DNA from 4 places in the Thermanaeromonas sp. C210 genome. Region 1 is predicted to be linked to each of the others. Evidence: riboswitches for the same ligand, from Rfam matches in the RefSeq annotation. Region 1 holds a riboswitch; each other region holds the start of a gene.

Region 1 (7,765 bases):
AGAACTCCTCTTTGGAACAGCTCAAGTAACCCAGGCGCGGCAGGTTAATGGTAACCACGCCGATGGAACCGGTGAGGGGATTAGCCCCGAAAAGCCCCCCTCCCCTTTTTTTAAGCTCGCGGTTGTCCAGCCTCAGGCGGCAGCACATACTGCGCACGTCTTCCGGCTTTAAATCCGAGTTGACGAAGTTGGCAAAATAAGGAATACCGTATTTGGCCGTCATGGCCAAGATTTTATCGACTACGGGGCTCTCCCAGGCAAAATCCGGGGTAATATTATAGGTTGGGATGGGGAAAGTAAAGATACGGCCCTTGGCATCCCCCTCCATCATAACCTCGCAAAACGCCTGATTAAGCCAGTCCATCTCCTCCTGGAATTCGCCATAACAGGCGTCCTGCCGCTTACCTCCGATGATCACCGGCTCTTCGGCCAGTATCTTGGGGGGCACCACATCCATAGTGAGGTTGACAAAGGGGGTCTGGAAGCCCACCCTGGTAGGCACATTCAGGTTGAAGATGAATTCCTGCAGGGCCTGCTTCACTTCCGCGTAATCCAGGCCATCATAGCGGATAAAGGGCGCCAGGTAGGTATCAAAGTTGGAAAAGGCCTGGGCACCTGCCGCTTCACCCTGTAAAGTATAAAAGAAATTAGCAATCTGCCCCAGGGCCGTGCGAAAATGCTTAGGCGGCGCACTTTCCACCTTCTGCCCCACCCCGGCAAAGCCCACCTCCAAAAGGTCCGCCAGGTCCCAGCCGCAGCAATAGGGAGCCAGGAGGCTCAGGTCATGGATATGTATGGCTCCCTCCTCGTGGGCCCGCCGTATTTCCGGGGGATATATCTTTTCCAGCCAATATTTGGAGGTAACTGCCCCGATAATGTGGTTGTTAAGGCCCTGCAGGGAGTAATTCATGTTGCTGTTTTCGTTAATGCGCCAGTCTTGTCCTTCCAGGTAATCCTGGACCATTTTCTCCACATTGACTAACAGGTTGCGAAAATTCCTCCACTCCGCATGCTGCTGCCGATAGAGGATGTACGCTTTGGCCGTGCGGGCATGCCCGTTTTCTATTAGAACCTTTTCCACCAGGTCCTGCACATCCTCTACCGTCGGCAGCCGGTCCTCAAATTTCTGAGCAACCAAAGCCGTCACCTGGTTGGCCAGCTCACAGGCCAGACGGCGGTCCTGGCCGCCCACGGCTTGGGCGGCTTTGAAGATGGCGTTAATAATCCGCTCCTGGTCGAAATCCACCACCCTACCGTCGCGTTTTATGATCTTCTTAGGCAACATAACCTGGCCCCTCCTCTTTGCGCCCTGGTGCCGGCCGGTCCTCCAAGGCCGGACTCCCCTCGCTTTATTCCTTACTTTCTTACTGAAGGGATGCCGCTTCCTGTCCCCTACCAAACTAAAAAACCCAACTACAGGCGCCTTCTTCCCGCGTAGTTGGGGAAACTCCTGCCCTTCTTTACCTTCCAGCAGCCCCCCTGCCCATGCTCGTGGGTTAAAGGCACGAATGGGTACGGGCAGGTCTCCTGGCTCAGGTTCATGGCTCCTTGCTACCTTCCCGGGACAAAATCCCAGTGGCCCTTAAGCAAGGGCTCCCCTTCACAGTGGCGGCACCGCGCCGGAATCCCACCGGCTTCCCTTAACCCGTACTCAAACTATTTTTTCGGCATAAAATAGAAAAATCCTCCCTCGTTCCCCAAGGGGTGAAGGTTTGTACATACAAAGAGATAAAACCGGGTAGGCTAGAAAAAGAGGTGAATTACCGTGAGCCACAAGAAAGATAACGATAGGCTGCGAACGGAGGGACACCTGGATAAGCTAAAATGGGAAACCGCCAAGGAATTGGGGCTGGATGACGACCTAGCCAATGCCGGCGAGGAGCTGACGGTCCGGGAAGCGGGCAAAATCGGCGGCAACATGGTGCGCAAACTAGTAAAGGCCGGAGAAAAGGCCCTGGCCGAAGAAGGAAAGCGCAAAACCCGGTTAAATCTGCAGGACGAGCAGGATAATCCGTAAGGAGAGATGGAACATCAACATCTCTCCTGCTTTTTTATCGGCCGGCGGTAGAACATACTCACCTACGGCGAAGGACTCGTAATTCGCACCACCACTGCCCCAAGGGGATTGGGATTGAACCTCTGCCCCCTTAAAGTATCCTGTTTACCTCAAATATTTCCCGCCTTATAGCCTGGCAGCAACATCCTTCCTCCCCCGCCTGTTAAAATTTCATTAACCTCATACGAGCCCAAGAGGGAAAAGGGGGTTTATTGACGAATATAATTATAATCTCTCCTGGGACAGGGACCTCAATCCGACACCAGGGAGAGCACGACGCCGGGTGAGGGTGCCCTCCCGTACTGCTCTTTACCTTAACCCCGGCCATTTCCTCCTGGTCGCCAAAAGCATTTCCTTTGCCAATGGCCTCGTCCCCGGTTCGAAAATCTATAGGTTCAACCTTTGAAGGAAAGGGTGTGCTATCCATGGTGAGGCAAGACGTTATAGATTACCTTTCCGTGTTGGCGGAAAAAAACAATTACATCGAGCCGTACCTCTATGAGAAGTACAATGTAAAGCGCGGCTTGAGGAATAAGGACGGCACCGGTGTGCTGGTGGGCCTCACGGAGATCGGTGAGGTCCACGGCTATATTATGGATGAAGGGGAAAGGATACCTGATAAGGGCCGCCTCCTCTACCGGGGCATTGATGTATGGGATATTGTCCAAGGCTTCCAAAAGGAAGGCCGCTACGGGTTCGAGGAAGTCTCTTATTTGCTGCTCTTCGGGGAGCTGCCGACGCGGGAAAAACTCCGGGAGTTTAACTGCTTGCTGGCCGAAAACAGGAACCTCCCGGACGGGTTTGTGGAAGATATGATATTGAAGGCTCCCAGCAGCAATATCATGAACAAATTGGCCCGGAGCGTCCTGGCCTCGTACTCTTATGATCCCGATCCGGACAACACGAGCATACGCAACATAGTCCGGCAGAGTATCGAATTGATCGCGCGTTTTCCCCTCATGATAGCTTATGCTTACCAGGCCAAGTGTCATTATTACGATAATAAAAGCCTGTACATTCACTTACCTCAAAAGGCCCTTGCAACGGCGGAAAATTTCCTGCATATGATCAGGCCTGATAACCAATACACCAGGCTGGAGGCCGAATTACTGGACCTCGCACTGGTGCTTCATGCCGAACACGGGGGAGGCAATAACTCCACCTTTACCGTCCATGTCGTTGCCTCCACCGGCACCGATATCTATTCCGTAATTGGTGCCGCGGTGGGTTCCTTGAAGGGGCCTAAACACGGCGGTGCCAATATTAAAGTCATGGAAATGATGGACAATATTAAAGAGAACGTTAAGGACTGGAAGGACGAAGAAGAGGTTAAGCATTATTTGAGCAAGATCCTTCGCAAAGAGGCCTTCGATGGGAAAGGATTGATTTACGGCTTAGGACATGCCGTCTATACCTTGTCCGATCCGAGGGCCGTTTTACTCAAACAAAAGGCAGCGGAACTGGCCAGGGAGAAACAGATGGAGGACGAGTTCGGCCTGTACCTGACCATCGAAAGGGTGGCTCCGGAGGTCTTCGCCGCTGAAAAACAGGCCAATAAAATCATCGCGCCTAATGTAGACTTTTATTCCGGCTTCGTCTACAAGATGCTCAACATTCCCGTTGAGCTTTACACTCCCATCTTTGCCATGGCCAGGATCTCCGGCTGGTGCGCCCACCTCATCGAAGAGCTGGTGAGCGGCGGGAAAATTATCCGACCAGCCTACAAAAATGTATCGCCCAAGAAAAGCTATCTTCTCCTAGACCAGAGGTAATTCGGCCAAACCCTCTTTTTCTCCCATTTATAGGGGTGGTTTTCTGCCACCCCTTTTTATTCGCAGGGTTGCAGGCGGCAACTCTTCAGGCAGGTTTCACCTGGGGGCTTTTCTAACTACGTGCGGCGAGTTAGTGAATGGGTGCTCTAGCACTTATCTATAAGGTCCGAATTCCGATATAATGAAGACAACATAGTTGCGGCTGAAGTTAAATAAGAATATGCACTTGCACCACATGTAATACCATTATTTTAAGAATTACAATCCGACAATCCACTTGCCAGCCTTCTTCCGTAGAACTTAAAATAAGACTAACTGTTGTATATACCTGTCTAGGCACGTCTAGATGACTAGGAGGTAAGCAGTGAATATTGTCAAGGTAGAAGGGCCTGCGCCGGCCTATTTTCAAATAATGCAGGATCTACAGCAAAAAATCCTGAGCGGTGCTTTAAAACCAGACGACCGGGTACCTTCCGAAGCCGCCTTGGCTAAGGCCTATGGCGTGAGCCGTATGACGGCCCGACATGCCCTAACCGAACTGGTGAATCAAGGGTATCTCTACCGCGTCCACGGAAAAGGTACTTTTGTTTCCCGGCCCAAGATCGAACGAAGCTATGCACCCCTAACCGGTTTTATGGATGACATGCGGGAACGAGGGTTCATACCGTCTTCTAAATTATTAAGTTTTGAGCAGGTGACACCTGATCCAGAACTGCGCAACAAACTTAGGCTCCCTCCCAACGCCAAGGTTTACCGGATTGTTCGGCTGCGGTACGCCAATGCAGAACCTATTGTTATTCAAATCTCCCGCCTACCCCAGCATCTCTGTCCCGGTCTGGAAACCGAAGACCTGGAGAACAACTCTCTTTACTTTGTACTGAAAAATCGCTACGGTATTCGTCTTTTTCGTGCCCAGCAGCGTCTGGAGGCCGCTCTGGCCAGCACGGAGCAGGCACGCCTTCTGCAAGTACCGCGTCGCAGTCCCCTGCTCTACGTCAACCGCCTTAGTTTTATGGACGACGATACGCCCGTCGAATTCGTAGAATCCTGGTACCGTAGTGACCGCTATGCCTTTGAAGTCACCTTGTATAAGGACTGGGGAGGTCAGAATCAGAAATGACGGCCGACGTTATAGGCTTGGTAGGGAGCCCGCGCAAAAAGGCCAACACCGACTTGCTGGTGCAAAAGATCCTCGAAGGCGTAGAGACAACGGGACTAAGGGTCCAAAAGTTTTATCTTCATGATCTGCAAATTCTTCCTTGTCGGTATTGTGGTTATTGCCGCAATCATCCGAGCTGCTGTATACAAGATGATATGGAAATCCTATATGCCGCGGTGGAAGGATGCCGCGGGCTGGTGGTGGGAACGCCCACTTTCTACGGAGATATTACGGCTCAAACCAAATTGTTTATTGACCGCTGCTACAGGTACGTAGAGGTAGTCCTCCACCCCGACGGACGAGTTACCTTCCCGAGCCGCCTGACTTCCCGGCGGTTGGGCATGATGGTAGGTGTAACGGGCAGCTTTGGCCCCGAAACTTTTACCAAACAAATAGAAGTAATCAAACTGCTGTTTAACGACTTAAATGCCGAACTGGTTGACCAACTGTTGTACACCGGTACAGACTTTCTGCCTGTGAAGGATAATCCAGAAATTCTTACTTTGGCCTGGAACAAAGGTGTTACCCTCGGGCAACGCATTATCCAAGAGTTCAGCCGGGAGAGATAAGCAATGGTGGAAATATTAGGTTTAAGTGCCAGCCCCCGCCAGGCAGCTACTGCTTTTTGCGTACAGGAAGCCCTCAAGGCCGCCGCCCAAGTACCGGGAGTGGAGACCGAGTATATTTCCCTTAAAGGTAAGGAAATAAAGCCCTGCATTCATTGCGACCGGTGCTTGAAGTCGGGGAGTTGTATCCATCAAGATGACGCCGCGAGCATCATAGAGGCCTTCTTCCGCGCCGATGGAGTTATCATCGGTGCACCAGTTTACGATATGAACATCCCTTCCCAGCTGGCAGCCCTGTTCAATCGCTTCCGCATGCGGTTTGCCGAAGTCTGCGATGCCGTGCCCCGCGCGTTGGAATATAAGGTGGCCGGTGCCATAGCCGTCGGCGGCAGCCGTAACGGAGGGCAGGAATTCGTTCTGGGAGCCATTCTAAATTTCTGCTTAGCCGAGGGCATGATTGTCGTGGGGGGAGAAAAGTTCCAAAATCATGGGGCTGCGGTGTGGTCGCAAGATCTCAAGCAGGCCGGAGCCCAAAAGGATGAACTAGGTCTCTCGGCGGTCCGCGCCGTTGGACGGCGCGTGGCCCGTATTGCGTCCCTGATAACGGCATCCAGGAAAACCCTGGAGGAGACTAAAGGCTGTTAGGAGGTGAGGTCCTGGCAGAAACGGAATCCATTGTCTCCGGCGGCGCGTGGTTAGTGGACAAGGCGATGCCCAAAAAAATGTTTCATAGGGGAGGTAAGCCAACAACTATGATAGGAAGGCTCAAGAAGGCCTTAGTCATCGGCCTGGTTGCGATTTTGGCCCTCGGGCTGGTGGCCTGCGGTGGCAGTAAGACTGCCGAACAGCAGAGTCCGACAGGGGGCGGCCAAGAACAAAAAGGGGAATCCGACCAGTTTAAAGTAGCCCTTCTGCTCCCGGGTTCCATTAATGACGGCGGTTGGAGTCAGAGCGCTTACGAAGGTTTAATGGAAGTTAAGCAAAACCTGGGAGCTGAAGTAGCCTACACCGAAAACGTTAAAAAGAACGACCAGGTTCAGATCATGCGGGAGTATGCCCGGAAAGGCTACGACGTAATCCTGGGCCATGGCTTTGAATTCTCAGATGCTTTAAAACAGGTGGCCAGCGAATACCCCGATGTAATGTTTGCGGGCATCGGTACCAATGTAACAGGACCGAATCTGGCCTCCCTCCAGTTTAAATATGGTGAACTAGGATATCTGGTGGGGATTGTGGCCGCCCGCTCCACGAAGACCAATAAGATTGGGATCGTGACGGCCACTAAGGATCCTACAGGCCAAATGGAATACGACAACCTGGAGGAAGCGGCCAGGAAAGTAAACCCCAATATATCAGTAACTTACGGTTATACCGGTAGTTGGGAAGACATTAACAAAGCTAAAGAGGCCGCCTTGGCCCAAATCGCTAACGGTGTTGACGTAATAGTAGCCAACTGCGATGCCGGCAACCTAGGTGTAATCCAAGCGGCCAAAGAGAAGAACGTGATGGTTATTGGGTGGACCGGTGATTACCGCGATCAGGCGCCGGATCACGTTTTGACCAGCGCGGTGCAGAAGGTATCCCTCCTCATTGCTACGGGTGTTAAAGAATTTAAAGAAGGGCGATTCGAAGGTAAGGTATACCAGTTCGGGCTCAAAGACCAGGTCCAGTACATCGGCAAGTACGGCAATAAGGTGCCTAAGGAAGTTCAGGACGAGGTGGCTAAAGCAGCCGAAGATATACTGGCCGGGAAGATCCAGCTGAAAGGAAGTCTTTAGAAGACCCATCTCGGGAGGGGGAAATCCCCCTCCCGCGCCAATTAAGCCCGGGAGGGAATTCGTATATTATGGCGGCATTGCTGGAGCTACGGGGTATCTGTAAATCATTCCCGGGAGTAAAGGCCAACGATCACGTAGATCTGGACATCGCCCAGGGGGAAATTCATGCTTTGTTAGGGGAAAACGGGGCCGGCAAGACCACCCTCATGAACTGTGTGTACGGCCTCTATACTCCCGATGCCGGACGCATTATCTGGCAGGGGCGAGACGTCAAAATCCGCTCCATTCGTGACGCTATAAATCTGGGTATAGGAATGGTGCACCAACACTTTATGCTGGTGCATAACTTTACCGTCCTGGAAAATATCATGCTGGGCCTACCTTCCCGGCGGGAACCGTTGCTGGAAAAGAAGAGGATAGCAGCCGAAATACGT
Region 2 (7,765 bases), on a different contig from region 1:
GCCGCTATCCAACCCAAGGCCCAAAAACTTTCGAGAAGGACCGTCATGCGGCCCCGGTGTGCGGCCGGTGAGAATTCGCTGGCCAAAGTGAAGGCCACAGGTATTTCGGCTCCCAAACCTAATCCGATAACAAACCTGGTAAACATTAACACGGCATAGTTAGTGGACAATCCTGCCAGAAAGGTAGCCACACCGTACACTACTAGAGTACACGTAAATACCCGTTTCCGTCCCCACAAATCACCCAGGATCCCGCCGAGGACGGCTCCCAGTCCCAGGCCCGCCATACCGATGCTTCCCAGGGCGCCCAGCTGCGCGGCGTCTAGCTGCCAATCTTGAGCTATGGCCGGCAGGACAAATGATATCAGCCCCACATCCATGGCATCGAACAGCCAGCCAAGGCCGCATATAAGGAGCAATTTATAATGAAAGGAGCTGAGGGGGAGGCGCTCGAGCCTCGCAGCTATGCTCATCAGGTCATCCCCCTTAATTTTTACCGGTCGCAGTTTAATTATATCACCAGTTGCAGGCGTCTCCTAGTTGCTGGGGTACGAATTTCCCTGGCGCATCCCCAGTTTTGCTTCTAGGCCTGCTTGACTTTCGCTCGCTCCAAAAACCCTCGCGGGCCAAACTAGCGCTTGGCTCAAGGCTCCGGCAGGCTTCCCGGCAAATTCGACCTCCTGTCTCAGTTGCCGGCCTCGGCCATCCATGGCCTCGGGCCTGCCTCCGCCTTTCGCCTCGCTAAGTTTGGCTACCGCTCAGGTTTAGTCGCTCGCTTCCAAGCCCAAGCAGGCCTGCCCTGCAAAAAGTGGGGATAACTCAGACGAATTTCCCCCTCGACCTTTAAGCGATTATAAGTTATAATACTGCTGACAAGCTAGTTCTGCGGACGGGTGTCCAAGAGACTTAATAGGGAATCAGGTGAGAATCCTGAACGGTCCCGCCACTGTGACCGGGAAGCCTGCGGCAGGAGCCACTGTTCTCCTTTCAAAAAGCACCGTGAGGGAACGGGAAGGCGCCGTGGGGCGATGATCCGGGAGTCAGGAGACCTGCCCGTCCGGGGGTGTGGTGTCAACCTTCGGGGGAAAGGGGGCCACGCTATACTTAATGGCAGAGGAAACGATACCCCGGTCCGTCGTAGCCGGGTTTTTTGTTTCCGGGATGGCGGCTAGACCTCTCCAAGTAAGCGGCGTCTTGATGTTCGGGAGGAGATGATGAGGTGTACTTAAGACGACGGAGAAAGTTGCGGGTTGTTTCGGCGGTCATAATAGTGCTGGCGTTGGGGTTCTTTTTATTCGGTTGTGCCGACCGAAAAGCGACACAGGTGAGGAATTCTCCGGCGGCCGGTGGTGAGGAGTATCCCCTGACTGTCGCCGACGACATGGGTAGAACAGTCACCCTGGAGTCGAGGCCGGAGAGGTTGGTGTCCCTCTCCCCTGGCAACACGGAGATTCTTTTCGCCCTGGGTTTGGGGGACAAGGTAGTAGGAGTTGACGACTACAGCGATTATCCGCCAAAGGCCGCGGAAGTGCCCAAAGTAGGCGGTTTTTCTAACCCCAATGTGGAAAAAATCGTGGCGCTACAGCCGGATCTGGTCTTGGCCACCAATATGCACGAGCAGGCCGTAAGGCGGCTGGAGGAAGTGGGGATACCTGTTGCCGTCGTATCTCCTAAAACGGTAGAAGGCGTCCTGGAAAGCATCGAATGGATAGGCAAGATGACCGGCGCGGGCGAGGGCGCCGCCAGGTTGGTGGCCGATTTAAGGGGCAGAATGCAAAAGGTTGAGGCCGTGGTAAAGGAGATACCCCGGGAGAAGAGGCCGTGGGTCTACTATGAAGTCTACTCGGACCCCCTTATGACTGCCGGACCCCAGACCCTTATCGGCCAGTTAATAGAACTGGCCGGCGGTCGGAATATAGCTTATGACGCCCAGGCCGACTACCCAGAATTCAGTGTCGAAGCCATCATAGAGCGGAATCCAGAAGTGATTATTTTCCCCCAGTGGCACGGCAGTGAATCCCTTACGGTTGAACAGGTGAAGTCGCGGAATGGGTGGCAGCAGGTCAGGGCCATCAAGAATAACCGCGTTTTCGGCGTGGACGCCAACATTATCTCCCGTCCGGGTCCGCGGATAGTTGAGGCCCTGGAGGTGCTGGCCAAAATAATCCACCCGGAACTGTTCGAGGAGCCGGCCGAGCCGTCGTCGTGAAGGGAGCGGCCAGGAGAAACTCATAAAGAGCGCTGAGAGGATTATGGGGGATGGAAATAATTAAACTCGCGACTCGTCCTGAGGCCTCCTCCGGAATACCCGATACACCATTCACGGTACTGGAGCACAAGAGATGGAAGGCCAGGATCCTCATCTTACTGCTTCTTGTGCTGTTGCTCACCACCATGATGGTAGCCGTTCGGGTGGGAGCGGTCCACATCCCGCTGACGGACTTATTGAGAACGCTGGGGATGATTTCCGGCTCTGGTCTTGCCCATGACCCGGTGAACAAGGCCATCATCATCGAGCTTCGGCTGCCGCGGGTCGTGTTGGCCGCCCTGGTAGGGGCATCCCTGGGAGTTGCGGGTGCCACTTTTCAGGCATTGTTTCGTAACCCTATGGCCGATCCGTACGTTATTGGGGTTTCTTCGGGTGCTTCCCTGGGAGCTACAGTAGCCATGTTACTGGCCCTGGATTTCCGGCTTCTAGGGGTAGGCTCCGTGCCCGTACTGGCCTTCGCCGCGGCTCTGGCTACCGTGGTCCTCGTTTACCACCTGGCCAGAACGGGGAATGTCGTTTCCATTTTTACCCTGCTCTTGGCGGGGATCGCCGTAGGTTCTTTTCTGTCGGCCATTGTTTCCTTATTGGTATACTTCTCCGGTGAACGGCTGCACCAGGTTGTTTTCTGGCTAATGGGGGGGTTCAGCGGCTCTAATTGGTCCTACGTCCGGGTGGCAGTTCCCTATTTCATCCTGGGGACGGGTGTGGTCGCCTTCCATGCCCGTGAACTAAATCTTCTCCTCTTAGGCGAAGAGACGGCCGGCCACCTGGGCGTTGAAGTCGAGCGGGCGAAAAAACTTCTCCTGACGGGGGCCACCCTTTTAACGGCCACCGCCGTTTCTACCAGCGGCGTGATCGGGTTCGTAGGGCTGATCGTTCCCCATGCCGTTCGGCTGATGGCCGGGCCTGACCACCGTTTCCTGGTCCCGGCTTCGGCCCTGGCGGGCGCCACGCTCCTGGTGGCCGCCGACGCCCTGGCCAGAACAGTCTTGGCTCCTACGGAGCTTCCCGTGGGATTGATAACGGCCCTGGCAGGAGGTCCCTTCTTTATCTACGTCCTCCGCAATCGGAGGAAAATGAGGTTCTTTAGTTAGGGCAGGTGGGGGTCTTGGGCCAAGTTCTACTGGATGTTCACGGAATTACCTACAGCTACAGTTCCGTCCCGGCCTTAGAGGGAATAACTTTCCGGGTGCGGCCGGGGGAAATGATAGCCGTGATAGGACCCAACGGTTCCGGTAAATCCACCCTTATTAAATGTCTTGATCGCGCCCTTCGCCCCCAGCGGGGGGCAGTTATGCTCGACGGACGGGATTTGTGGGAGTATTCGCCCCGGGAAACGGCTAAGCGTATGGCCGTGGTGCCCCAGGAAACGGTCACGGAATTTGACTTTACAGTGGCTGAAGTTGTTCTTATGGGCCGCCAGCCCCACCTGTCCGGGCTGTTGAGGCGCGAAAGCTGGCGGGACCTGGCCATTGTACGTGAAGCCATGGAACTTACTTCGATCCTGCACCTGGCGGAACGTCCGGTGTCCAGCCTGAGCGGAGGAGAGAGGCAGCGGGTTATTATTGCCCGGGCCTTAGCCCAGGAACCCGAAGTTCTCCTTCTGGACGAGCCTACTTCCCACCTGGATATTACTTACCAGGTGGAAATACTGGATTTACTTGCCTACCTCAACCGCATCAAGAATATATCTATCATAGCGGTCATCCACGATTTGAACCTGGCCGCCCAGTATTTCCCGCGGGTGATCCTTTTAAGCGGGGGCAAGATTGTGGACGTCGGTCCCCCGGAGAAGGTGATTACTACGCCTAACATAAGGAAGGCTTACAATAGCGAAATCCTCCTCAGCCGTCACCCCGGGAACGGGCGGCTTTTTGTAACCTTGTTGCCCCGTAGAAGCGCAGGGAGGACGTCCGGTAACTCCCGCCCTGCGGTGCACCTGGTGGGCGGGGGAGGGACGGCGGCCGGGTTAATGGAGGCCATGTTCTGCCGGGGGTGGAAGGTTACGGCCGGCGTCCTGAACCGGGGCGACCGGGACTGGGAACAGGGGAGGCTTTTGGGGATTGAGATGGTGGAAATACCCCCCTTTGTTCCCATCGGCGACGAAGACCACCGGCGCAACCTGGCCCTAATGAAGAAGGCGGATTGCGCCCTCTTGGCCAGCGTGCCCTTCGGCCAGGGAAATATCCGCAACCTTTACGCTCTTGAGGAGGCCCTGTCCGGCGGCCTGCCCGTATTTCTGGTAGACGAAAGCCCCATTGAGGAAAGGGATTACACCGGAGGAGCGGCCACAAAGGTCTATAAGCGAATGATAGAGAAGGGAGCTTGCTCGGTGCCGAGCGAGACCTCCGCCTTAGAGGCCATCCAAAGTCATTTCGCTAAGGGTATTACGCTATCCGAGTAATGTGGATCTGTGGACTGGAATGAAAGCTAAATAAGACAAAGGGGGCATTTTCGTGTCCATCAAGGGCTTGCCTTTTTTCTGCTCGTGGAGCGGGGGAAAAGACTCCTGCCTGGCCTTGTATTACGCCATCCGGGAGGGTGGGAAGCCGCGGGCGCTATTTACCACCCTGGCGGAAGGGGGAGATAAGACCCGGGCCCACGGCCTGCCCTTGGACCTGCTGCACCGTCAATCCGCGGCCCTCGGCATTCCCCTAGTTACCCGGGCAACTTCGTGGGAGGACTATACTGCCGTATTTATATCGGTGCTCCGTCAACTTAAGGAACAGGGGATTGAGGCCGGTGTCTTCGGCGATATCGATCTGGAAGCCCACCGGGAATGGGTAGAGAATACCTGTTCTTCGGCGGGCATTTTTCCCTTCCTGCCCCTGTGGAAAAAACCTCATCGCGAACTTTTGAGAGAGTTCCTGGAGCTGGGCTTTAAAGCCACGATTATCGCGGTTAAAGATGACATCCTGGACAAAAGCCTTCTGGGGAAAACCCTGGACGAGGAAATTATCGATAGGATGGAGCGCTCGGGGGTGGATCCCATGGGCGAGCAGGGGGAATTTCACACCGTAGTGACAGATGGTCCTATCTTTTCTTTCCCCCTCTCCCTAGAAATGGAAAGCCAAGTCTTGCACGACGGCTATTGGTTTCAACAAGTGAGGGTAGCCCCGGCACTTGCTGGCAAGGCTGGACGGTAGGTCACGTGCCAATCCGCAAAACGGGCTGGCTCGGGGAAAATATCGGCGCTGGGCGCTGGACCACTTCGCGCAAACGGCTCATCATGCAAAGCCGGTTCAGCTAAGTAATAAGCGGCGGCTTGCTGGCCCCTGATGCATGATCAGGTCGACGACAGACGTCAGCTCCTCCCGGAGGGTCTCAATCTCCGGGGTAAGATCCAGCAGGGGAATTTTAACCTGACCCATCGCCCACCCCGCCTATCCTGACGATAGTTTTCTTGCCGCGTTTCTCGTACCTCTTGCCGCATTCAATACAGGCGGCTCTCCTGCCCTCGAAACGTAAAGGCCGGCCGCACTCGCAGGCCCAGCCGCAAAGCCTGGCAGGCACACCGGCAACCAGGGTGTAAGGCGGCACGTCCCTGGTCACCACCGCCCCTGCTGCTACGAAAGCCCATTCCCCTATAGTCACCCCGCAGATTACAGTCGCGTTGGCACCGATGCTGGCCCCCCTTTTTACCAGAGTGCGGACGTAGTCGTCGCTGGTGTTCCGGGGATAGGCGGCACGGGGCGTCTTGATATTGGTAAAGACCATACTTGGGCCGAGGAAAACGTCGTCTTCCAAGGTGACTCCTTCATACACAGAAACGTTATTCTGGATTTTAACGTTGTTGCCTATTTTTACGTTACTGGCCACAAAGACGTTTTGGCCCAGGGTGCAGTTTTCTCCTATTTCGGCACCGCTCATCACATGGCTGAAGTGCCATATTCTTGTGCCTTTGCCTATTCTGGCCCCGGCATCGATGCAGGCTGATTCGTGGACGAAATAATCTTTCCGCTCCATTTCCCATCTTCCTTTAACTGTTTTTCTGCTTCTTCCAGCACGGCGATTACCTCCAGGGCACCCTTACCGTCGGAGAGCGGCCGGCGGCGGTCCGCAACCCTATTCAGGAAATGGCGGCACTCCAGCAATAGGGGTTCCCCCTCCCCCTGAAAAACGACTTCACTGCCGGCGTCTTCGTTCTGCAGGTCGGGGGTTATCCGCTTCTTGTGCAGGGTTAATCGCTGTTGCACCTCGTCGTAAACAAGCATGGCTTTAGAACCCGCGATGGTAAGGAGGCGTCGCTGCTCGGGCCACAGCCACGATACATGCAGGTGGGCTGCAATACCACCGGGAAACCTCAGGTGCAGGTAGACGTCGTCTGCAATCTCTTTTTGCAGGAAACACTGCCCGCTGGCTTTTACCTGCTGGGGTTTTTGCCCTACCAGGTAGAGGAGCACGGCGATATCGTGAACGCCGAAACTCCATAGCACATTCTCGGCTGACCGCACTCGCCCCAGTTTGAGGCGTTCCTGGGTTAGAAAGGCCACCGGCCCGATAACCCCTGCCTCGAGGTAACGTTTCAACCACTGGACGGCCGGCTGGTAGAGCAGGAGATGTCCCACCATCAGGATGCGGTTCTTGTTTTCCGCCAGGGCAACCAGTTCTTCGGCCTCCGCCCGGGAAAGGGCTAGCGGTTTCTCCACAAATACGTCCTTTCCCGCCAGCAGGGCTTCCCGGGCCACCTGGTAATGGGTGGCCGCCGGTGTGGCAATGGCCACCGCGGCAATATCGCAGGCCAGCAGGTCCCCGTAATCTGAGTACACGGGCAGGCCGGGATATGCAGCCACCAGCCATTGCCTTGTTGCCGGGTTTATTTCCGCTACCCCGGCAAGCCGGCCCAGGGAAAAGAAGGTACGCACCAGGTTTTTGCCCCAGTTGCCTGCTCCGATCACACCGACCATCATAGCAGCGTTATCCTCTCCCGGTTGTTAGCAACGTAACGCGTGGCGTTGCGGGTGTCGAGCACGTGTTTGGCCTTCTCCACCACCCATTGATAATCGAGGTGGGAATGATCTGTGGTGATAATAACCAGGTCACTGGCCCTGATCACCTCTTCGCTTAGGGGCGTCGAGGCCATATCCAATTCACGGTCTTGGATCCTTTTAACCAGCTCGTCGTGGTAGAGAACGCGCGCCCCATCCCTTAGTAAGAGGCGAATGACCTGGATAGCCGGGGATTCACGGCTGTCGGCAACATCCTTTTTGTAGGCGACCCCTAAAACCAGTATCTGGGCCCGGGACGCGGGGATGCCCATGTTGTTCAAAATCCGCAGGGCCTTTCGCTGCACGAATTCCGGCATTTTGCGGTTGATTTCTCCCGCCAGGGCGATAAAGTGGGTATTGAAATTCAATTCCCTGGCTTTCCATTCCAGGTAATGGGGGTCAACGGGTATGCAATGACCGCCCACCCCCGGACCGGGATAAAAGGGTATGATACCGAAGGGTTTGGTAAAAGCGGCATCGAGAACCTCCCAGACATTGAGTTCCATTA
Region 3 (7,765 bases), on a different contig from region 1:
CCAGTTCGGCCGTAGCCTCCTCCAGGCAGTGGGCGCTCAGGAAGAGGCAGAGGCTCGCGCGGTGGGCACTCAGGGCCCTCAGATTTTCGGCCTGAGGCACGGGAGTCCGGCCCCCGCGGCGGGTGAGGATAAGGGTCTGGCTCCGTCCTGGCACGGTAAATTCCCGGCCCAGGGCGGCGGCCGCCGCCGAGAAGGAACTCACTCCCGGCACCACCTCATAGGGGATGCCGCGGGCCTCCAGGGCCTCCATTTGTTCCCGTATAGCACCGTACAGGGAAGGATCGCCCGTATGTAGCCTTACCACCTCCCGTCCCCGCCGGACGGCCCCTTCCATAATCTCAACAATCTCCTCCAGGGTAAGAGAGGAGCTGTCGTAACATACCGCTTCCGGGTGCGCCCAGGCCAGCAAAGCCGGATTAACCAGGGATCCGGCATAGATAATGACCCCCGCCTGCTCCAATAGCCGTCTACCCTTAACGGTGATTAGTTCCGGGTCGCCCGGACCGGCCCCTACAAAGTAAACCTTCATTGCCGCTTTCCCCGCCCCTTTACGATAATCAAGGAAAGATAATCATGCCTTTGTCCCATGCCGGCTTCCAGATCCCAGGAAAAGGTTTCCCCCTTCTGGCCGCACCGGGTGGCGAGGACAGAGGTCCTCACCACGCCGGCCCGGGTCAGGACGCGAACGATCTCGTCGTAACGCCTCGCCACCTTCATGAGCACCAGATTGGGAAATAAGGGTATCAGCCCTTCCAAGGCCTCGGGGTCCTCCAGGGCGGGTATAATGGCCAGCGCCTCATCGCCCTTGGCCAGGGGCAGATTCAGCCTGGCGGCTGCCGCCGAGAAAGAAGTGATTCCCGGTACGGTTTCTATGGGGATGGAAGGGTCCAACCCTTGGATAATTTCCATAAGGTAACTGTAAGTGCTGTAAAGGCTTGCGTCTCCCAGGGTCAAAAAAGCCACATCCCTACCCTCCCGGAGCTTCCCCAGCAGCTCCCGCGCCGCCGCCTCCCAGCAGCGCTCGAGGTAAGAGCGGTCGCGGCTCATGGGCATAAACAGGGAGAGTATCTCCTGGTTTGGCCGCACAAAGGCCTGCACCACCCCCAGGGCGAGGCTTTCCTCTCCCCGCTGGGAAACGGGTACTGCCAGGACGGGCACCCTTTCCAAAATCCGTCGGGCTTTCAGGGTGAGGAGCTCTGGATCACCGGGACCCACTCCCACGCCGTATAATTTGCCGCTCATGGCCTTCCTCCTCCCACCGGCCTCCGGGCCTTTAGGGCCGGCTGTATCTCCTCTTCCCAACCCTGGTGGACCGGGATCCCCTGGTAGAACCTCCCGGCCCGGACGGCCCTTCGCCTCCGACCCCTTTCTCCGGCCCCACCGGGGATCCGCTATCACCCGCTAACACCCCACACGGCCCGGGACTTGACGCCTGGACCTGACGGACTAAAGCAGGACCTGACTAGGAACAGGCGCCGTCGGCCAGCTGAACAATATAAACCGGATTTAGGCTGCGGAACATCCGGCGCCCGCCCACCTCTTCCAACCTCGCTACATTTAATGCTACGGCCGAGGTGTGGTACCCCTTGCTCCGGCCGAAGGTCATACTATCCCACAGGGTTTCCAAGGTAACAGCATTAATGACCATGATCCCCCGGGGCTTCAGGGCCCTGCTACAGTACTCCAGAATATCCTTCAGCCGGCCCCCGCTGCCCCCGATAAAAATGCGGTCAGCCGGCGGCAGGCCCTCCAGGGCTTCAGGAGCCCTCCCCACTACCTGAACTACATTCCCCAAGCCGAAGGCCTGGATGTTAGCGCGGGTCAAATCCGCCGCCACCGGGTCCTCCTCGACGGCGTATAACGTTCCGGGATTAACCAATCGGGCGGCCTCTACCGTCAGGGACCCTGTACCGGAGCCGACGTCATATACCACCTGTCCCGGGGCCAGGCGCCCCTTGGCCAGGGTCAGTACCCGGATTTCCTCTTTAGTAAGGGGAACTGCCCCCCGGCTGAACATCCCGTCGGGAATGCCGGGAGTTATGTAGGGCCACTTACCGCCGGGAAAACCCACCGATGATCACCGCCGCCGCATCAAAATCGGCCCGGGCCAGCTCCTCGGCCGTCAGATACGCCGTCCTCTCTCCCGGCCCGCCCAGTTGACTTCCCACCCAGAGGACGGTTGCACCCAGCCCTTTACCCTCCATGTATCTTCCCACCGCCGCCGGCGTATTTTCCCCGCCGGTGAGGACGGCAAGTAGGATTTCCTGCCGGGCCAACCCCTCCAAATAGGGGTCCAGTACTCCCAGGGGCCGTCCGTGCAGGCTCACTATATTGGCCCTTTCCCAGCTGCATCCCAGCCGGGCGAAGGCCAGCTGCACCGAGCTTATTCCCGGCAGCACCCGCATTTCCTCCGGGCGAAAACGGCGCTGCAGCCAGCCCAAGAGGCTATAAAGGCCGGGATCTCCCGAGACCAGAACTGCTGTCGGGCGCCCCGCTACCGAACTCAAATACCGGTATAACCCTTCCAGATCGGCATCAATAATCCTGCGTTCCTTATCGAGGAAACCGAACAGTTCCAGGGCCCGGCGCCCTCCCACCAAAATCTCCGCCTCCGCTGCCGCCTGGTAAGCCGCCGGCGTAAGCCACATAGGATCGCCCGGTCCCACGCCGACCACCGTAAGCCAAGGCCGCCTTTCACCCTGCATGCTGCAAGTCCTCCATTATCCTAGCCCCTTCCTCGTCCTGGCCGACGATGCCACCGGCCAGGTCCAAGAAGGCGGTCCCCACCTCCAGGACATCCCCTACCAGCTCCCGGCTGCGCTTGCTGGCCACGGAAGCCAGATGGTCCCAGAATTCGCGGGACCGCCTTTCCTCCCAGAAACCGCGCAGAATTTGAACAACAACCTCCAGGGTATTGGCCGACAGTATAGCCTGCACCCCCTCGGGTGGGAGGCCCCAGGCTGCCGCCCTCGCAGCCACAATCTCCCGCCGGGCATCTGCCGTCCGGCTATGGGTATTAAAGATACCGCCGGCCACCTTCACTAACTTGCCCACGCCACCCCACAGGAGCACCTTCTTCAAGCCCCGCTCTGCACACGCCTTAAGCAGGTCTCCTATGTAGTTACCGCTCAAGATTACCGCCCTTTCCGGCAGGCCGTAACCCTCCACCGCCTGGCGCCGGCCCCGGCGGCCGGGCGTTAACACGATGGCTCTAAATCCCGCCGCCCGGGCTACATCAATTTGCGGGAGGAGGGAAACGCGCAGCGCCTCTTCCGACATGGGCTCTACAATGCCGGTAGTCCCCAGGATGGACAGGCCTCCTACAATTCCCAGGTGGGGGTTTAAAGTGCGCCGGGCCAGTTCCTCACCGCCGGGGATACTTATGGTGAGCTCCACACCCTCACCTTCGGGGATAAAATCCCTGACTGCTGCGAAAATCATGGCGCGGGGCACGGGATTGATGGCCGGCTCTCCCACCGGTACCGCCAGGCCCGGAAGAGTTACCTTTCCCACCCCTCTACCGGCCTTCAAAGTAATCCCCCGCCCTCCGGGACGCGCCCTCACCTGAACGGCGGCACCGTGGGTAATGTCGGGATCATCGCCTGCGTCTTTGATGACCGTAGCTTCTGCCCAGCCCTCCCCCCGCCGCACCGTTACCGGGAGTTCGATTACCTCTCCCCGGGGCAGGGTGACCCGCACTCGGTCCTCTGTTTTTCCGGGGCCCCAGAGGGCTTTTACCGCCGCCCTGGCTGCGGCCGCCGCGCAGGTACCGGTGGTATAGCCCTTTCTAAGATTGTTCATAGAGACCTCCTCCCGGTCCCTTAAGTTGCCTCCGGACAGCCAGGGATTTTACTTCCACGGGCAGGCCGCAGACCACTAGATACACCGCGTCGGCCCTGGAGGCCACTTCCTGATTGGCCAGGCCCAGGAGATCGCGATAAAGGCGGCCGAGGGGATAGGGTGGTACCACCCCTAATCCCACCTCATTGCTGACCAGGATAACGTCGGCCGGGGACTCCTGGGCCCTGCGGGCCACCTTCCGCAACCGGACCACGACCTCCTCCTCGCCGAGGCCCTCCTCTACCAGGAGGTTGCCCACATAAACCGCCAGGCAGTCCACCAGGAGGACCCTTCCCCTCTTCCCCCATTCTTTGATTACTTCCTCCAGGGCCACGGGTTCCTCCACCGTAGTCCAGCAGTCCGGCCTCCGGGCCTTATGGCGGGCCACCCGGGCGGCCATCTCCTCATCCGTGACCCTGGCGGTGGCCACATAAACGACCTCCTCACCCCAGCTCGCGGCCAACTCTTCGGCAAAGCGGCTCTTACCGCTCCGCACCCCTCCCGTAATGAGTACCAGCCTTCCCCGTTCCAATCCCGGACCTCCCTAAACTGCCTAGCTCCACATACCAAAAAACCCAGCCTCTCGCCTAGAGGCTGGGTTGCTATTATCCTTCCATCGGGCCCTTCCCTTGACGCGAGGGTCTACAGTCACCACAGGCAGGTCTCCTGGCTCCGGCTCACCGCCATCCTTCCCCTTCCCAGGGCGTACCCCAGTGGGCTTTCTGAAGGATAGCTCCCCGGTTACAGTGGCGCGACCGCTCAGGATTTTCACCTGATTCCCTTTTAGCCTTACGGCACCTGTGGTCGTCCGCTATTTTTTCCTTCAGTATAGCGCAAGATCGTTCACTAATCAAGGGTTTCCTGTCGCAATCATGCCCCTTGTTCTCGTCCGGCCACCACTCCTAAACCCCGGAGCTAAAAGAGCCCGCCGGAGTCTAGCTCTAGGGCGGCTGCGCTGGGAGGCTAAAGCTTCCCGGGTCCTTCTCCCGACCGGCCAGGCCTCTCCCCTTCCCCGCCATCAAAGGCACTCCTTAGGGCACGGGCACACCCCTTGAGTCTTTCTATGACCTCCTCGCCCACTGTCACGGCTCCCAGCTCGGCATGGTCCGGGATGTCCGGACCGTGAAAATCGGAGCCGCCGGTAACCAGGAGGCCGAGCTCTCCGGCCAGGTCCAGGTAGCGGGCCACCTCCTCCCGGCTGTGCTGGGGGTAATAGGCCTCAAGCCCCTGAAGCCCTCTGCTCGCCAGTTCCCTTATAATGGCGTCTTCGCCTATGAGGCCGGGATGGGCCAGCACGGCTACTCCCCGACAGGATCTGATAATCTCGACACCTTCGGCCGGCGCAAGTTTATACCGGGGCACATAGGCCGGCCGTCCCCGTTCCAGGAGCTCGGAAAAAGCAGCCTCGATGGAGGGAACAAGGCCCCGCGCTACCAGGGCCTGGGCAATATGCAGACGTCCGACGGCCTGCCCCCGGACCAGGGGAGACACGTCCTCCCAGGTAACGGGATAACCCAGCTCTTGCAACCGGGCGATGATCTTAAGGCACCGCCTGTACCGGGCCTCCTGCCGCTGTTGCAAGAAGCTGCGTAGCCTGTCCCCCTGGAAGTCGATATAATATCCCAGCAGGTGGACGTCACAACCCTCCCACTCGGTGCTCAACTCAATGCCCGGGATTACCTCAATACCATAAAGGGAAGCCACAGCCAGGGCTTCCTCTAAGCCGTCCACCGTGTCATGATCCGTAACCGCTATGGTCGCCAGCCCTTTTCGATGTGCCAGCCGGACCAGTTCGTGGGGCGTTAGCTTTCCATCCGAAGCGGTAGTATGGGTATGGAGGTCTCCGCCTTTGACTGCCGGCACCCCCCTGCTTCCCCGGCTTACTTTTGCTTGTTAAAAACCAGGACTCGGCCTTCCTCCCTAAAGGCTATCAGTTTTTTCTGGGTTGCTTCTCTCCTTATACTCTCCAACATGTGGTCGATTATTTCTTCCTGCACCAGCAGGTCTTCTTCCTGCACATTCTCATTAACATCCGCCACCAGGCTCTCGCCGAACTGCTGGCGTACGAGGGTCATTATAAGGTCAATTTCCCCCTGGGACAGGGTTCCCACATCCCTCTGCACCTCGAGAACGGTGAGCTGCTCGAAGCAGTGATAATCCAGGATGATTACCTGGGCCTCCCGCTGCTCCAGGAGATTAAAGGTGGCCAAAGACTTAACAAACTGCTCCCTGAACTCTTCCAGTTCCTCGCGGGGAACCCGGCCCCTCAGCATGAAGGAAAACTTTAGTATGCGGGCGCCCGGTTCATAATTGATGGTCCCTATCTCCGGATAGCGCACCAGTATAGAGATTAATAGTCCCACGCTGTCGGATATCTCGCCGTTGTACCGGTATCGTACGCCCATACTGTGCCACCTGCCTTCTACCTAAACGGTGTTCAAGGCTTAGTTCTGCGCCTTCTTCAAAAAATCCTGCCATCTTTTAGTTCGGGCCGCAAAAAATATGGTGGCAGAGATGGCAATTTAAGGCCTCTCCCTGCCACCCCTGCCTGTAAGCAACACCTTCCCGGCCTACTTGGCATAGTCCACGGCCCTTGTTTCCCGAATGACCACTACCTTAATCTGGCCCGGATATTCCAGTTCATGCTCGATCTTCTTCACTATGTCCCGGGCCAGCTGCACGGCCATGGTATCGTCTATTTTCTCGGGCTTGACTATGATGCGGATCTCGCGGCCTGCCTGTATGGCGTACGCCTTATCCACTCCGCTAAAGGAGTCGGCAATCTCCTCTAGTTTTTCCAGACGCTTGATGTAGGCCTCCAGCGTTTCCCGCCGCGCTCCGGGCCTGGCGGCGGAGATGGCATCGGCCGCCTGCACCAGCACAGCCTCGAGGCTGCGCGGCTCTATATCCCCGTGGTGGGCTGCAATGGCGTGGATTACCTCCGGGGACTCCCGGTATTTCTTGGCCAGCTCAACCCCGATATTGACATGGGGCCCTTCTACTTCGTAGTCTACGGCTTTCCCGATATCGTGGAGCAGGCCGGCACGCTTGGCCACCTGGACGTCGGCCCCCAGCTCGGCCGCCATGGAGCCCGCCAGAAAGGCCACCTCCAGCGAATGTTTCAGGACGTTCTGGCCGTAGCTGGTCCGGTACTTAAGCCGGCCCAACAACCTGATAAGTTCCGGGTGCAGGCCGTGAACGCCGGCCTCAAAAGCAGCCTGTTCACCCTCCTCCCGGATCTTCTGCTCGATCTCCCGCCGGGCCCTTTCCACCATTTCCTCAATGCGGGCCGGGTGAATGCGGCCGTCGGCAATGAGCTTCTCCAGGGCAATACGGGCTATTTCCCGGCGGATGGGGTCAAAGGCTGATAAAATGACGGCCTCCGGAGTATCATCGATAATTAAGTCCACACCGGTCAGGGTTTCCAGGGCGCGGATATTGCGTCCCTCGCGCCCGATGATGCGCCCCTTCATCTCATCGTTGGGCAGGTTAACCACGGAAACAGTGGTTTCGGCCACCACTTCAGGAGCACACCGCTGAATGGCCCAGGTGATGATCTCTTTGGCTCGTTTGTCGGCTTCCTCCTTGGCCTCCGTTTCCACTTGTTTGATCAACAGGGCGGCCTCATGGCGCACCTCGTCCTCCACGCTTTTCAGCAGCAGCGCCTTGGCCTCTTCGGTCGTCAAGCCGGAAAGGCGCTCCAGTTCGGCCACCTGCTGCCGCTTGAGCTCCTCCAGATGCTGCTTGAGGCGTTGCAGGTCTTCTTCCTGCCGCTGAAGATGGGCTTCCCTTCGTTCGAGACCCTCGGCCTTCCGCTCCAGAGCTTCCTCCTTCTGCAGCAGGCGGCGCTCCAGGCGCTGGAGCTCACTACGCCTTTCGCGGTTTTCCCGCTCCACTTCATTACGGAGGCGATGGACCTCTTCCT
Region 4 (7,765 bases), on a different contig from region 1:
GCCAGCAATTGCCCCGATTTCAGGACAAAAATCCGGTCGGCCCAGGAGTAAGCCAGGTCTACATCATGGGTGGAAAGGACCACCGTCTTCCCCGCTCGATTAATTTCATCCATCAGACCGATAACCTGACTGCTAAGGTAAGGATCGAGGGAAGCCGTGGGCTCGTCTAAGATTATCACCTCCGGTTCCATGGCCAGGACGGCTGCGATACAAACCCTCTTTTTTTGTCCATAGCTCAGGAAATGGGTGGGCTTATCCGCCAGGTCCGTTATGCCGGTGGCAGCCATCGCCTCTTCTACCCGCCTCTTTACTTCGTCCGACGGCAGACCCACATTTAAGGGGCCAAAGGAGACCTCCTGGAATACGCTGGCCGCAAAAAGCTGGGAGTCCGGGTCTTGAAAAACGATCCCCACCTTCTGGCGCAAACCGGCCAATGAGGAGCGGTCATAGTGGACTTCCTGCCCTTGCCAGAATATCTTCCCCCGCCGGGGCCGAAAAATACCGTTAAAATGCAAGAAAAGGGTCGACTTGCCCGCCCCATTAGGGCCCAAAACGGCCACTTTACTCCCCCGTTCTATCTCTAGAGAAAGGCCCCGCAAAGCGGCGGTTCCATCGGGGTAGGTAAACTCAAGGTCACGGGCGGCCAAAATAGCCTCCAAATCCTTCACCTCCGCCGTACCGGTCCAGGACTACCAGGAACACCAACCAGAGAACAATAAGGAGTATACGGCGCTTGGAGAAGCAGTAGGCGGGCTCCAGCACCCTAAACTCACCGTCGAATCCCCGCGCAAGGAGGGCGGCATTCAGCATTTGTGACCTCTGAAAGCTTTTTAGAAACAGGTTGGCGACCAATTGGCCTAGTGACGATAAGGATCTGCACCACGAGCTGTATCCCAGCCGGGAAGCTTGGGACACATACATACTTGCAGCTGTCTCCCATAACACAAAAGTAAAGCGATAGACCAGGGCCATCAGTTCCAGGAAAAGGGACGGTATCCCCACCCGGCGGAACACCCGCATAATTTCTGTTACCGGTGTAGTAAGGGCCAGGAAGTAGAGACAGGAAACGCCGGAGAGGACGCGTAATAAGAGCCTCCCCGCCCTGACCACATCCTGCCCGGCTATTCCTACCGTTAAACTTCCGATGCTCACGCTGTAGAGCATCTCCCGAGATCCTTCCCACGTCACGGTAATTACTAAGGCTATAACGCCGGCCGCTAAGAAAGCAAGGGGTATCACCAGCAAGCGGAGGTAGAAGCGGAGGGGGACGCCGGCTACGGCGACCAAGAGCCAGGCCGTTAAAGCCAAGATGGCTAGAGAGGTCCACAGGCACCCGGCGTTCAAAGCCAGGACCAAGGTGCCTACGGCTAGGGCCACTTTTTCTCCCGGGTGGACCTTCCGCCATTTATTGCTGTAGGCGTATCGCTCTATACTAAGCATACTCCGGTCGCTTCCTTGCCGGGTCTCGGTAAGGGTCCCGCCCCCGGGAATAACCTACGCCCCTGGTTCTACCCCTGTCTTTTCTCACTTACAGCCTTGCCCTTCAGGTAGCCCAGGTAGTAACAAACAAACCCACTGCCCAGCGCCGCCTGCACTGCAAACAGGAAACTCTCTACCTCGCCGCTGGGGGGTTCCCATAAAGAGGAAAACCAGGGCTGATATCCGGGCTGGACCTCCCCGATAATTTCTTGGGCCTTCCCGTCGGCTCCGGCGAAGTCGGCTCCTTGTTGAACAATAAAGGGGGTTAATATTAGCGCCAAAGCAAGTAAGAGGAGGATAACATTCTTGTGGGTTATATTCACCTGCTTTTCCCCCTCTCTTAGCTGAGCACGGCCAAATCTTTCAATTCTTGCCTGCTATAGGCGACCAGGAAGTTAAACACCACAACCGTCAACAATCCCTCAATGACGGTCAAGGGTATCTGGGTCAGGGCAAAAATACCCATGAACTTTATAAAGGAAGCACTAATTCCTCCTTGCTGAGCCGGGAAAGCCAGGGCTAACTGGAAGGCCGTAGTAACATACGTTAACAGGTCGCCCAGGGCGGCAGCCAGGAAGGTGGCCAGCCACAGGGGAGCTTTCACTTTCTGCAATAGCTTGTAAGTACCGTAAGATACCAGGGGGCCAACCACCGCCATGGAAAAAGTATTGGCTCCCAGGGTGGTAAGACCCCCGTGGGCTAATAGCAGAGCCTGAAATAGCAGCACAATGGCTCCTAAAAGGCTCATTACTAAGGGCCCAAAGAGTATAGCGCCCAGCCCTACTCCCGTGGGATGCGAGCAGCTTCCCGTCACTGAAGGGAGTTTTAACGCCGAAAGCACAAAGGCGAAAGCGCCGGCCAGGCCCAGCAATAGCTTTAAGGAGGGGTTCCCCTGCACTTTAGCCTTTACGGCGAGCAAGCCTGCCACCCAGAAGGGAATTACTGCCAGGAACCAGAAGCCTGCCCACCCCAGGGGCAAAAAGCCTTCCATAATGTGCATGGCATAGGCCGGGCGCGGCAGGATTAAAGAAATTAACATAAGGTATGTTCCTAATATCCCTATTAAAGAGGTGCGCCGGTACATACTCTTCCTCCTTTGATAAAATTCCATGGACATCCCTTGCCGGATAATCCTTAAAATTCCTCTCGCGAACCCTGTCGGCGAGTTTCCACCGCCCCGGCTTAAAAGGCCGGCCTCAAAAATCCCTTCACAAGGGGATTCTTAGGCGAGCCCTCCTTACCTGCCAACTAGGCACCCCGTTTAAGTTTTGAGGGCTTTCCTCCCAAATAAAATTAAAACCTTCCGCCCTACATGATCACGGAAGGTAGCTAACCCGCACCACCCCCTATCCGCCGTAGGGATATGGTACCATACGGGAACGAGCGGGTCTCCTGGCTCCAGTTCCTCGCTTGCCCACGCCTTCCCAGGCCAAGGCCCAGTGGCTCTTTAGTCTTTAGTTTGTGGGCTCGCTCCCTGTCACAGTGGCGGGACCGCGTCAGAATCTCACTGACTTCCCCTCGCTGCCGTCAGGCAGCTTAACTCGTCCCCTAGTAGGTAAGTTGTGGCTGGTTCTATTATACCGGAACCTCCCCGAAGTAGCAAGGCCCCGGCCGCATTAATATCCTGATTATAAAGCATATTATTAAAGTCAGGGGTGAACGGCCATGGATGATCTGAGCCAACTCCTGGGGATCCTGGGGGCCATCTTTGCTGCTGCCCAGGGAATAGTAGAACAGCTCAAGGGGCGATGGCCGTGGCTGGGGCAGAAACTAGACGACCCCGTGCTGGAAAAAAGGCGGCAACTAAGGGTCTTGCTAGCCAATGCCATCGTTTCCGCTCTTCTGGCAGGTATAGCAGCCGTGGACGTCTTTGGCCTCTTAGGATTGGGCGCCGCCTTTGCCGGTATAAAAACATCCTACCCCGGCCTGTATCTGTTGCTTAACATGATCGCTGTGGGTTTAATGTCTACCTTTGGTAGCCCCTTCTTGCACGAGATATTGGATATACTGATAGAATTCAAGCGCAGTATTCGCATCCGCAACCAGGTCTCAGAATTTAGCTCGAGCCAAACCCCTTCCGAAAAAGTCCAAACCCGGGGTAACTGAATGGACCCCGGGCTTGTTAATATTTAGGTTCACCGGCAATTACCTTCGGGTTTAGTCCAGTCCGAACCATTTATGCAAAGCTCGCATGGCCCTGGCGAGATGTTCTTCGTCGATAATACAGGATACTTTAATCTCGGAAGTACTGATCATATGGATATTGATGCCTTCTTCCGCCAGGCAGGCGAACATGCCCGCGGCCACACCCGGGTTGGTAATCATGCCGGCGCCTACAATGGATACCTTGGCCACCTTATCATCATAGGCCACGGAGGTGGCCCCGATCTCTTCCTTTGCCTTTTGGGTGACTTCCAGGGCCTTGGCCAAATCATCCCTTGCTACGGTAAAGGCGATGTCGTTAACGCCGTCCCGCATGGCGCTCTGGACGATCATATCTACGTTAATGCTCTCCCGGGCCAGGGCTTCAAAAAGAACTTTAGCAATCCCGGGACGGTCGGGTACGTCGTAGATTGCTATCCTGGCCACATTCCGGTCACCGGCGACCCCGGTCACCACCATTTGCCTCTCCATATCGTTCACCTCTTTTACCAGGGTACCTTCATGGTAATTAAAGCTGGACCGGACTTCCAGCACCACCCCGTGTAATTTGGCAAATTCTACCGAACGCGGCTGCAAGACCTGGGCTCCCAAACTGGCCAGCTCTAACATTTCATCGTAGGATATGGTCGCCAGCTTGCGGGCGCCGGGAACAATTCGCGGGTCAGCGGTATAAACCCCGTCTACGTCGGTGTAGATCTGACATACTTCGGCCTTCAAGGCTGCCGCTACGGCCACTGCTGTAGTGTCGGAACCTCCCCGGCCCAGGGTGGTGATCTCGTTGTCACAGGTGACGCCCTGAAAACCCGCCACGATTACGATCCTGCCCGCGTCGAGTTCCCTCCTCAGGCGATCACAGCTCACCTCCAGGATCCGCGCTTTGGTATGGACGCCGTCGGTAAGAATGCCGACCTGCGCTCCGGTGAGAGAGATTACAGGTTCACCCAGCTCCTGGATGGCCATGGCCAAGAGGGCAATGGACATTTGTTCTCCCGTGGCCATAAGCATATCCAGCTCGCGGGCCGGCGGATTGGAGGTAATTTCCTTGGCCATGGCAATGAGCTTATCGGTGGTGTCTCCCGGGGCAGAGACCACTACGACTACCTGGTTGCCGGCCCGTTTGGTTTCCACTACCCTCCTGGCCACGTTCTTTACTCTTTCTGGCCCATCCACCGACGTACCGCCGTATTTTTGCACGATAAGTGCCATGGATTAATCCTCTCCCACTCTAACTTCTTCCTATATCTTTTTAGACTTTTCTTTAACACAGGGTAGCTCCTTCGCGGCAAGGTTGCAGTTCTTTAATCTGGCAATCCACCCCGTGTTTTTGAAAGGCCTTTTTCATGGCCTCCCCCACCCGGGGACAGCTACCGCGACAGTAGGCGATGACCGTAGGCCCGGAACCGCTCAGGGTTACCGCCAAGGCGCCTGCTTCCATGGCCGCGGCAAAAACACGTGCCATTCCCGGTACCAGAGGGAGCCGATAGGGCTGGTGCAGGCGGTCTTCCATGGCCTTGCCCATCAATTCCAGGTTCCCCACCTGGGCGGCTGCAATTAGAAGGGCTGTGCGGCTGAGATTGAAGACTGCATCCTCGACGGAAACCATTGATGGCAGTACACCGCGGGAAACCCTGGTGGAGAGGCTGAAGTGCGGTACGGCCACCTGCAAACAAAGACCCTCGGGCGGCTCTAGCCTCTGATAGTACACTTGTCTCCCGTTTAGGGCCGCTACCACCAAACCCCCGACCAGGGCGGGCACAACATTGTCGGGATGGCCTTCCAGCTCGGCGGCCAGGGAGACGAGTTCTTCCTCCCCAAGGGGACAACCCAACAGGGCATTGGCTCCTACCAGGCCGCCCACTACCGCCGCGGCGCTGGAACCCAGCCCGCGGGCCACCGGGATGCTGTTGTCAAATGTAATGCGGAAACCCGGAGCCTCCCGTCCTACCCGCGCATAAACCGCCCGTACTGCCCGGTAGGCGATATTTTCCGGTCCCCGCGGGATGCTTCCCTCACCCTCTCCCCGGACTGTTATCTCCAATCCAGGCGCTTCTTCTACCGAAATATAATCATATAGATTTAGGGCCAGCCCTAAGGCATCAAAACCAGGGCCCAGGTTGGCCGTCGTAGCCGGCACCCGCACTCGGGGCATAACCTTTTTCCCGCCTTCCTACAAAACAACATCCAGTACAGCCTGCTCGTCGGCCGGTAGCGAAAGGGGCTCTGCCACCTGCTGGATGGCGATATTGGGGTCCTTAAGCCCATGGCCGGTAAGGACGCAAACTACGCGGTCCCCGGGCCTGAAGAGGCCTTTCTGCCTGTATTTAAGCACCCCTGCCAGGGAGGCGGCCGAAGCCGGCTCCGCAAAAATCCCCTCCACCGTTGCCAAAAGGCGCTGGGCCGACAGGATCTCCTCATCGCTCACGCAATCAATAAACCCGCCCGATTCCCTGGCCGCCTCTACTGCGGGCTTCCAGCTGGCAGGGTTTCCAATACGGATGGCGGTGGCCACCGTCTCGGGATTGGGTACTACCTCCCCCCTTACGATGGGAGCAGCTCCCTCGGCCTGAAAACCGATCATCCGCGGCAGCCTCTCCGTTTTCCCGGCGGCCCGGTATTCCTTAAATCCCCGCCAGTAGGCGGTTATATTGCCAGCATTGCCTACGGGGATGGCCAGGTAGTCGGGGGCTTCCCCTAAGGCATCGCAAACTTCAAAAGCTGCAGTTTTTTGGCCTTCGAGGCGGTAGGGATTCAGGGAATTCACCAGGGTGATAGGATGTTCGGCTGTGATTTTACGTACAAGGTTCAGGGCAGCGTCAAAATTCCCTTGAACGGCTATAACCTGGGCACCGTAAAACAGAGCCTGGGCCAGCTTTCCTAAGGCGATGTTCCCCTCGGGTATCAGCACGCTGCATTTCAGCCCGCACCGGGCAGCGTAGGCGGCGGCGGAGGCAGAAGTATTGCCGGTGGAAGCACACATGATGGCCCGCGAACCGCTCTCCACGGCCTTGGCCACCGCCATTACCATGCCCCGGTCTTTAAACGATCCCGTTGGATTAAGTCCTTCGTATTTAAAGTACAGCTTTATGCCCAGGTCCCGGGAAAGATTGGGGGCCGGAATGAGGGGGGTGTTTCCTTCCAAAAGGGTAATAAAAGGAGTCTTCTCATTCACGGGCAGGAATTCTTTATATGCGGCGATGACACCGGGCCACCTCAATGGGCCGTTCCCCCTTCTACACGAATAACGCAGGCAATTTGATTCACTACCGGAAGGCCTTCCAGAATCTCCAGCGCCTCCCTTAGATTTCGTTCCCGGACCAGGTGGGTGATAAAGACCAACTCCGCTTGTTCCCCCACCATTCCTACTTGAATGACGGAGGCCAGGCTAACCTGTCGCTCGCCAAAGACGCCCGCGATGGCCGCCAGGACCCCAGGCCGGTCTTTTACTATCATCCTGAGGTAATAGCGGGTTACGATGTCTTCTATAGGCTTGATGGGCTTCTGGGTAAAACAAGTGCAGGAGATGCGGCCCCTGGTGCCGTGGATAAGGTTACGGGCGGCTTCCATAATGTCCCCTACCACGGCGCTGGCCGTGGGCATCTCACCCGCTCCTTGGCCGTAAAACATGGCTTCCCCTACTGCGTCACCTTCCACAAAAATGGCATTAAAAGCTCCGCCGACCGAGGCCAGGGGATGGGTTAAAGGCACCAGAGCCGGGTGTACCCTGACTTCCACCGCTTCCCCGTCATCCCAGGCAATACCTAGAAGTTTGATGGCATATCCTAGATCGGCAGCATACTTGATATCCTGGGGATGGAGGTTGGCTATCCCTTCATGATAAACTTCCGGGTAGGTAACACGCGTGCCGAACGCGATGGAGGCCAGGATGGCCATCTTGCGGGCCGCATCGTCACCCTCGATATCGGACCGGGGGTCCGCTTCGGCATAACCCAAACGCTGGGCTTCGGCCAAAACTTCGGCAAATTCCCGTTCCTCCCGGCTCATCTTGGTGAGGATGTAGTTAGTAGTACCGTTAACAATACCCATAACCCGGCTAATTCTGTTCCCTGCCAGGCATTCCTTCAAAGAGTGCACAATAGGAATGCCGCCGCCGACACTGGCTTCA

The links. Region 1 has a riboswitch for cobalamin ahead of TAMC210_RS02220 (ribonucleoside triphosphate reductase). Riboswitches for the same ligand answer to the same signal wherever they lie in the genome.
Region 2: it holds a riboswitch for cobalamin, as region 1 does, so the genes downstream of both, TAMC210_RS11200 (ABC transporter substrate-binding protein) here and TAMC210_RS02220 (ribonucleoside triphosphate reductase) in region 1, are expected to answer to the same signal.
Region 3: it holds a riboswitch for cobalamin, as region 1 does, so the genes downstream of both, cobU (bifunctional adenosylcobinamide kinase/adenosylcobinamide-phosphate guanylyltransferase) here and TAMC210_RS02220 (ribonucleoside triphosphate reductase) in region 1, are expected to answer to the same signal.
Region 4: it holds a riboswitch for cobalamin, as region 1 does, so the genes downstream of both, TAMC210_RS09215 (energy-coupling factor ABC transporter permease) here and TAMC210_RS02220 (ribonucleoside triphosphate reductase) in region 1, are expected to answer to the same signal.

The regions. Positions count from the first base shown of each region.
Region 1 covers NZ_BLWF01000001.1:455,057-462,821, reverse strand. The annotation lists gene TAMC210_RS02220 (ribonucleoside triphosphate reductase) at 1-1,285, opposite strand, end outside; cobalamin riboswitch at 1,501-1,664, opposite strand; gene TAMC210_RS02215 (alpha/beta-type small acid-soluble spore protein) at 1,766-2,017, shown strand; gene TAMC210_RS02210 (citrate/2-methylcitrate synthase) at 2,482-3,828, shown strand; gene TAMC210_RS02205 (GntR family transcriptional regulator) at 4,193-4,948, shown strand; gene TAMC210_RS02200 (flavodoxin family protein) at 4,945-5,556, shown strand; gene TAMC210_RS02195 (flavodoxin family protein) at 5,560-6,198, shown strand; gene TAMC210_RS02190 (BMP family protein) at 6,306-7,331, shown strand; gene TAMC210_RS02185 (ABC transporter ATP-binding protein) at 7,400-7,765, shown strand, end outside.
Region 2 covers NZ_BLWF01000004.1:175,502-183,266, reverse strand. The annotation lists gene TAMC210_RS11205 (MFS transporter) at 1-473, opposite strand, end outside; cobalamin riboswitch at 875-1,071, shown strand; gene TAMC210_RS11200 (ABC transporter substrate-binding protein) at 1,220-2,209, shown strand; gene TAMC210_RS11195 (FecCD family ABC transporter permease) at 2,260-3,363, shown strand; gene TAMC210_RS11190 (ABC transporter ATP-binding protein) at 3,378-4,673, shown strand; gene TAMC210_RS11185 (diphthine--ammonia ligase) at 4,726-5,415, shown strand; gene TAMC210_RS13700 (hypothetical protein) at 5,512-5,640, opposite strand; gene TAMC210_RS11180 (acyltransferase) at 5,627-6,235, opposite strand; gene TAMC210_RS11175 (Gfo/Idh/MocA family protein) at 6,175-7,179, opposite strand; gene TAMC210_RS11170 (nucleotide sugar dehydrogenase) at 7,176-7,765, opposite strand, start outside.
Region 3 covers NZ_BLWF01000004.1:55,938-63,702, forward strand. The annotation lists gene cobM (precorrin-4 C(11)-methyltransferase) at 1-529, opposite strand, end outside; gene cobI (precorrin-2 C(20)-methyltransferase) at 526-1,242, opposite strand; gene cbiT (precorrin-6Y C5,15-methyltransferase (decarboxylating) subunit CbiT) at 1,463-2,071, opposite strand; gene cbiE (precorrin-6y C5,15-methyltransferase (decarboxylating) subunit CbiE) at 2,052-2,705, opposite strand; gene cbiD (cobalt-precorrin-5B (C(1))-methyltransferase CbiD) at 2,695-3,801, opposite strand; gene cobU (bifunctional adenosylcobinamide kinase/adenosylcobinamide-phosphate guanylyltransferase) at 3,788-4,372, opposite strand; cobalamin riboswitch at 4,480-4,657, opposite strand; gene TAMC210_RS10600 (PHP domain-containing protein) at 4,804-5,703, opposite strand; gene TAMC210_RS10605 (hypothetical protein) at 5,721-6,245, opposite strand; gene rny (ribonuclease Y) at 6,411-7,765, opposite strand, start outside.
Region 4 covers NZ_BLWF01000003.1:358,406-366,170, reverse strand. The annotation lists gene TAMC210_RS09230 (ATP-binding cassette domain-containing protein) at 1-668, opposite strand, end outside; gene cbiQ (cobalt ECF transporter T component CbiQ) at 634-1,440, opposite strand; gene TAMC210_RS09220 (energy-coupling factor ABC transporter substrate-binding protein) at 1,509-1,802, opposite strand; gene TAMC210_RS09215 (energy-coupling factor ABC transporter permease) at 1,820-2,518, opposite strand; cobalamin riboswitch at 2,845-3,039, opposite strand; gene TAMC210_RS09210 (hypothetical protein) at 3,145-3,585, shown strand; gene TAMC210_RS09205 (aspartate kinase) at 3,637-4,848, opposite strand; gene thrB (homoserine kinase) at 4,901-5,791, opposite strand; gene thrC (threonine synthase) at 5,810-6,856, opposite strand; gene TAMC210_RS09190 (homoserine dehydrogenase) at 6,853-7,765, opposite strand, start outside.